Regions from separate parts of the Streptomyces sp. NPDC053069 genome, predicted to be linked through region 2. Evidence: riboswitches for the same ligand, from Rfam matches in the RefSeq annotation. Region 2 holds a riboswitch; each other region holds the start of a gene.
The links. A riboswitch is a leader RNA that binds a small molecule or an ion and turns the genes downstream of it on or off. The one in region 2 is predicted to bind thiamine pyrophosphate.
Positions count from the first base shown of each region.

Region 1: linked by a shared signal. The riboswitch ahead of ACIGXP_RS22580 (thiamine ABC transporter substrate binding subunit) and the one ahead of thiO (glycine oxidase ThiO) in region 2 are both predicted to bind thiamine pyrophosphate.
Region 3: linked by a shared signal. The riboswitch ahead of thiC (phosphomethylpyrimidine synthase ThiC) and the one ahead of thiO (glycine oxidase ThiO) in region 2 are both predicted to bind thiamine pyrophosphate.

Region 1 is NZ_JBITZN010000009.1:188,784-190,976, forward strand. It holds gene rlmN (23S rRNA (adenine(2503)-C(2))-methyltransferase RlmN) at 1-706, shown strand, start outside; TPP riboswitch at 730-838, shown strand; gene ACIGXP_RS22580 (thiamine ABC transporter substrate binding subunit) at 920-1,993, shown strand; gene ACIGXP_RS22585 (ABC transporter permease) at 2,038-2,193, shown strand, end outside.
Region 2 is NZ_JBITZN010000008.1:46,678-48,870, reverse strand. It holds gene ACIGXP_RS19810 (NAD(P)/FAD-dependent oxidoreductase) at 1-758, opposite strand, end outside; gene ACIGXP_RS19805 (hypothetical protein) at 790-1,140, opposite strand; TPP riboswitch at 1,194-1,305, shown strand; gene thiO (glycine oxidase ThiO) at 1,303-2,193, shown strand, end outside.
Region 3 is NZ_JBITZN010000004.1:389,688-391,880, forward strand. It holds gene ACIGXP_RS11645 (YibE/F family protein) at 1-1,079, opposite strand, end outside; TPP riboswitch at 1,161-1,338, shown strand; gene thiC (phosphomethylpyrimidine synthase ThiC) at 1,331-2,193, shown strand, end outside.

The DNA.
Region 1 (2,193 bases), on a different contig from region 2:
GTTCTGTGCCACCGGGCAGGCGGGGCTGGACCGGAACCTGTCCACGGCCGAGATCGTCCACCAGATCGTCGACGGGATGCGGGCGCTCAGGGACGGCGAGGTGCCGGGCGGCCCGGCCCGGCTGTCCAACATCGTCTTCATGGGCATGGGCGAGCCGCTCGCCAACTACAAGCGGGTCGTGGGTGCCATCCGGGCGCTGACCGATCCCGCCCCGGACGGGCTGGGGCTGTCGCAGCGCGGGATCACCGTGTCCACCGTCGGGCTCGTGCCGGCCATCCACCGGTTCGCCGACGAGGGCTTCAAGTGCCGGCTCGCGATCTCCCTGCACGCCCCCGACGACGAGCTGCGTGACACCCTCGTCCCCGTGAACACGCGGTGGAAGGTGCGCGAGGTGCTGGACGCCGGGTTCGAGTACGTGGAGAAGAGCGGGCGCCGGCTGTCCATCGAGTACGCCCTCATCCGGGACATCAACGACCAGGCGTGGCGCGGTGACCGGCTCGGGCGGCTGCTCAAGGGCAAGCCCGTGCACGTCAATCTCATTCCGCTGAACCCGACGCCGGGGTCGAAGTGGACCGCCTCCCGGCCGGAGGACGAGAAGGCCTTCGTCGAGGCCATCGCCGCTCATGGTGTGCCGGTGACGATCCGGGACACCCGGGGCCAGGAGATCGACGGAGCCTGTGGTCAGCTGGCGGCCACCGAGCGGTAATCTGGCCGGGTCCACACATCTTCATATTCCGACAGGGGAGCGCCACAGCGCTGAGAGTGCGGCGGACAGGGCCGCAGACCCTCTGAACCTCGCCCAGGTCATTCTGGGTAGGGAGTTCGGTCATCACTCAAGCTGTTGCGCCCTGCCCGGGTCTTCCTCGCGAAGCCCGGGCAGGGCCGCGTCTCTTCCTGGCCAACCCCAGGAGGACATCCAGTGCAGAACAAGACCTTCGTGGCCGTGGCGGTCGGGCTCGGCCTGATCAGCCTGTCCGCGTGCGGTTCCGGCGAGGGCACGTCGTCCGCGGACTCCACGTCCGTGACCCTCGTCAGCCACGACTCGTGGGCCGTGTCCAAGAACGTGCTCCAGGACTTCGAGAAGAAGACCGGGTACAAGGTCCACGTGCTCAAGGACGGCGACGCCGGGCAGGCCGTCAACAAGGCCGTCCTGACCAAGGACAACCCGCAGGGCGACGTCTTCTTCGGCGTCGACAACACGCTGCTGTCCCGGGCCCTGGACAACGGCCTCTTCCAGCCGTACACCGCCAAGGGCCTCGACAAGGTCGGCGCCGCCTACCAACTCGACCAGGCCAAGCACCGGGTCACGCCCGTCGACTACGGCGACATCTGCGTCAACTACGACAAGAAGTACTTCGCAGACCACCACCTCACCCCGCCGCAGTCCTTCGCCGACCTGACGAAGCCGGCGTACAAGGACCTCCTCGTCACCGAGAACGCCGCCACCTCCTCGCCCGGCCTCGGCTTCCTGCTCGGCAGCGCCGCCCGGTTCGGGGACAACGGCTGGCCGGACTACTGGAAGAAGCTGAAGGCCAACGGCGTCAAGGTCGTCGACGGCTGGGAGCAGGCCTACTACCAGGAGTTCTCGGGATCGTCCGAGGGCAAGAAGGCCGGCGGCGACCGGCCGCTGGTGGTGACGTACGCCTCCTCCCCGCCCGCCGAGGTGATCTACGCCAAGAAGCGGCCCAGCACCGCCCCGACCGGCGTGGCGTACGGCACCTGCTTCCGGCAGATCGAGTTCGCCGGACTGCTCGGCAACGCCAAGAACCCCAAGGGCGCCAAGGCGTTCATCGACTTCCTGGTCTCCAAGGAGTTCCAGGAGGACATGCCGCTGAACATGTACGTCTACCCGGTGGTGCAGGGGGCGAAGGTCCCCGCCGAGTTCACCGAGTACGGCAAGGCCGCCCAGCATCCCGAGACCATGGCCCCCGGCAAGATCGCCGCCAACCGTGACCAGTGGGTCAAGTCGTGGACCTCGCTCGTACTGAAGTAGCCCCTCGGAAGGACCGCGCGGGGAGCGCGGCGCGGCTCGGGCTCATGGCCCTGCCCGTCGCGTTCTTCGCGCTGTTCTTCGCCTGGCCCGTGGCCGCGATCGTCGCGCGCGGGCTGAAGGTGGACGGCGCCTGGCAGTTCGGGCGGCTCACGGACGTGGTCATGCGGCCGGACATCCGGCACGTGCTGTGGTTCACCACC
Region 2 (2,193 bases):
ATGCCGGAACCGGCCAGCCAGATGGTGGCGGGGCGGGCGCCGATGCCGACGACGACGGCGCCCGCGGGCAGCCGGGTGCCGTCGGCGAGCACGACCGCGCCGGGCTCGACGCGCTCCACGCGCGCGAGCGTGCGCAGTTCGGCGCCGGCGTCGGCGTACCAGGCGGCCATCGGGGCGGCGACCTCGGCGGGCAGGGCGCCGGCGAGCGGGCGGTCGGCTGCCTCCACGACGGTCACCGCGCAGCCGGCCTCGCGGGCGGCCGTGGCGAACTCGGCGCCGATCCAGCCGGCGCCGACGACCACGATCTCGTGCTGCCGGGCGAGCACCGGCCGCAGCCGTTCGGCATCGTCCAGGGTGCGCAGCAGGTGCACGCCGGGGACGCCCTCGGTGCCGGGCAGGCTGATCGGTTCGGCACCGGTGGCGAGGACCAGGACGTCGTACGGCACCGGGCCCTGCTCGGTGTCCAGCTCGTGTGCGGCGGGGCGCACGCCCAGTACCTCGCAGCCGAGCCGCAGCTCGACGCCGAGCGACTCGAAGTCCACGTCGAAGGCGGAGTCCTCGGCCTTGCCGAGCAGTACGGCCTTGGACAGCGGCGGCCGGTCGTACGGCTGGTGGGGTTCGGCGCCGATGAGGGTGACGGTGCCCTTGAAGCCCTGTTCGCGCAGGGCGACCGCGGTCTGCACCCCGGCCATGCCGGCGCCGACGACGACCACGCGCCGCCCTTGTGACGTGCCCTCTTGTGCTGTCTGCTGGCTCACCTGATCACCATAGACAGTGACGCAGCGTCAGTCAGCGGGCGTGCTCGGTGACCTGTTCCACAACACTCGTGCCGGAGCCCGCCCGCGACTCCCACTCCCAGGTCTCCTCCAGGCGTACCCGCCCGTCCGGCAGCTCGACGACCGTGGACACACAGTGCCCCGAGGCGGTCGTGCCGTCGGTCCTCAGCTGGACATAGCGGAAGTCCAGCCGGTCGCCCTCCCGGGTGCCGACCAGATGGCCGCGTACCACGTCGCCCCCCGCGTACTCGGCCCAGATCTCGCCAGCCTTCTCGTGGTAGGCGAACCGGGTGCGGGAGCCCACCTGACCTGGGGCTTGGTCCGCCACGGGGGCGAGGATCAGTCCGTCGAGCGACCGGGGCACGGGCAGGGGCTCCCTTACGGGTGACGAGCGGGGCGGGCTAGGGTGGCCACCGTACAAGCACTCGCGGGAGCCCGGACGCACCGGGCTGAGAGGGAGGCTGGCGGCCTCCGACCGTACGAACCTGATCCGGGTCATGCCGGCGAAGGGAGGGGCTGGACGCCCATGTCGTCACGTACATCCGACACGTCCGACGTCCTCGTCATCGGGGGCGGCATCATCGGCCTGGTCACGGCCTGGCGCGCGGCGCAGCGCGGGCTCGCCACGGCCGTGGCGGACCCCGAGCCCGGCGGCGGGGCCGCGCGGGTCGCGGCGGGGATGCTGGCCGCGGTCACCGAACTGCACTACGGCGAGGAGACGTTGCTCGCCCTGAATCTGGAATCGGCCCGCCGCTACCCGGACTTCGCGGCCGAGCTGACCGAGCTGACCGGCCACGACCTCGGCTACCGCCGCTGCGGCACCCTCCAGGTCGCGCTCGACGCCGACGACCGCGCACATCTGCGGGAACTGCACGCCCTGCAGCGGCGCTGCGGCCTGGAGTCCGAGTGGCTGTCCGGGCGGGACTGCCGGCGTCTGGAGCCGATGCTGGCGCCCGGGGTGCGCGGCGGCCTGCGGGTCGACGGCGACCACCAGATCGACCCGCGCCGGCTCGCGGCGGCCCTGGTGACCGCGTGCGAGCGGGCCGGGGTGGTGTTCCACCGGGCGTGGGCGGAACGGCTGGACGTCGTACGGGACCGGGCCGCCGGGGTCACGCTCGCGGACGGCACCGGGCTGCGCGCCGGCCAGGTCGTCCTCGCGGCCGGGAGCATGAGCGGACGGCTCGCGGGCGTGCCCGAGGCGCTGCTGCCGCCGGTGCGGCCGGTGAAGGGCCAGGTGCTGCGGCTGACGGTGCCGCGCCGGTACGCGCCGTTCCTCAGCCGCACCGTACGGGCCGTCGTCCGCGGCAGCCAGGTCTATCTGGTGCCCCGCGAGAACGGCGAACTCGTCGTCGGTGCCACCAGCGAGGAGCTGGGCTGGGACACGACCGTCACCGCGGGCGGGGTGTACGAGCTACTG
Region 3 (2,193 bases), on a different contig from region 2:
GCTGACGTCTGGGTCACGGTCACGTCGTCCAGGACACCGAGCGAGCCGATGATGACGCCGGCCAGCAGCAGGCCGCTCATGTCGATCGACGGATACAGGCCATGGATCAGGCCGGTGTTGTCGTCCGTGTTGCCGGTCAGGGCGGCCCAGCCGATGAAGAGGGACCCGAGTGCACCGATCAGCGACAGGGAGATCAGCGTGCCGAGCACCGCCACCGACGTCCGCGCCGACAGGCCGTGGCACATGTACAGGGCGATCAGCATGATGGCGCTCGATCCGACCACTGCCACGAGCAGCGGGTTCGAACCCTGGAGGATCGCGGGCAGGATGAACAGGGTCAGCACCAGGAAGCTCACCGCCAGTGCGATGAGCGCCATGACGCCGCGGAGCCTGCCGACCACCACCACGGCGAGCGCGAAGATCCCCGCGAGCAGTGTCATGGGGAACTTGCGGTTCACATCCGCCACCGAGTACTGCAGGTCCTTCGGTGCCGAAGGCTCGTAGGCGACCACGACCTTCTCGCCCTGGTGCAACTGCCGGGTCTGGTCCGGCTGCACGATCTCGGTGAACGTACGGCCCTTGTCCTTGCCGGTGTCGACCCGGACGGTCGCCTTCTTGCAGCGTCCCTTCGCTTCCTGTTGCGCCGAGGCGCCCTCGGCGGTGGAGGTGTCGCCGGTCGGGGTGTCACCGGAGGCGTTCACCGACCGGCAGCTCACCTCGACGACCCTGGTGACCGTGGCCTGCTGTGTCTCCCGGTCGAAGCCGACGCCGGTGCGCTTGTGGGCCGGGGCTCCCCCGGGCCAGAGCACCAGCAGCCCGACGACGACCGCCGCGGTGAACGGGACCAGGATCGCGGCGATGACCTTGCGCAGGTGCTGGGAGACCGGGGCCGCGGGACCGTGGCTGTGGCTGTGGCTGTGGCCGTGCGCGTGACTGTGCCCGCGGCCGTGACCGCGGCCGTCGTCCCCACCGGATCCCCGCTCGGGACCCTGGTCGCCGCCGCTCCCGCCGAAGCCGGCTGCCTGCCCCGAGCCCTCTCGATGGTGCGGCTCGTGCGGCTGATAGGGGTACTGCTCCATCCTGGTCACCGCCCGATCATTGCAAGAACGGCGGGGGGCCCACTGTTCACCGCGCCACATATGACGCTAGCGTGGAGGCACCTTTGCACACGCGGGAGCTCGGAGCACCGGGCTGAGAGGGCGCTGACCTCCGTACACGCGATGTTTCACGTGGAACAGGCGATGTTCCGCAGGAAACGTCGGCAGACGGAAACCGCTGCGTCGACCGCCGAACCTGTTACCGGGTAATGCCGGCGTAGGGAGTAGGTCTCATGACCAACAAGGACGCACGCACGCCTGCCTCCGTTCAGGACGAGAAGTCCCAGGAGGCCGGGAAGTCCATCGGCTGGCACAAGGCGTACGTCGAGGGCTCGCGCCCCGACCTGCGCGTGCCGGTCCGCCAGGTGCACCTCACCAACGGGCAGTCGGTCACGCTGTACGACACGTCGGGCCCGTACACCGATCCACTCGTTGATACCGATGTCCGCAGGGGCCTGCCGCCGTTGCGGGAGAACTGGATCATCGCCCGCGGCGACACCGAGGAGTACGCGGGCCGTCCCGTCCGTCCCGAGGACGACGGCATCAAGCACACGTCGCCGCGTGGCGGGCTGCGCAATCTGGACGCGGTCTTCCCCGGACGGCCGCGTCAGCCGCGCCGGGGCCGCAGCGGAGAGGCCGTGACGCAGCTCGCGTACGCCCGTCGGGGCGAGATCACCCCGGAGATGGAGTACGTGGCCATCCGGGAGAACGTTTCTCCCGAGGTGGTCCGCGAGGAGCTCGCGGCAGGCCGGGCGGTACTGCCGGCCAACGTCAACCACCCGGAGATCGAGCCGATGATCATCGGCAAGCGGTTCCTGGTGAAGGTCAACGCCAACATCGGCAACTCCGCGGTGACCTCCTCCATCGAGGAGGAGGTGGAGAAGATGACCTGGGCGACCCGCTGGGGCGCCGACACGGTCATGGACCTCTCCACCGGCCGCAACATCCACACGACGCGTGAGTGGGTGCTGCGCAACTCCCCCGTCCCCATCGGCACGGTGCCGCTCTACCAGGCGCTGGAGAAGGTTGACGGCAGGGCCGAGGAACTGACCTGGGAGATCTACAAGGACACCGTCATCGAGCAGGCCGAGCAGGG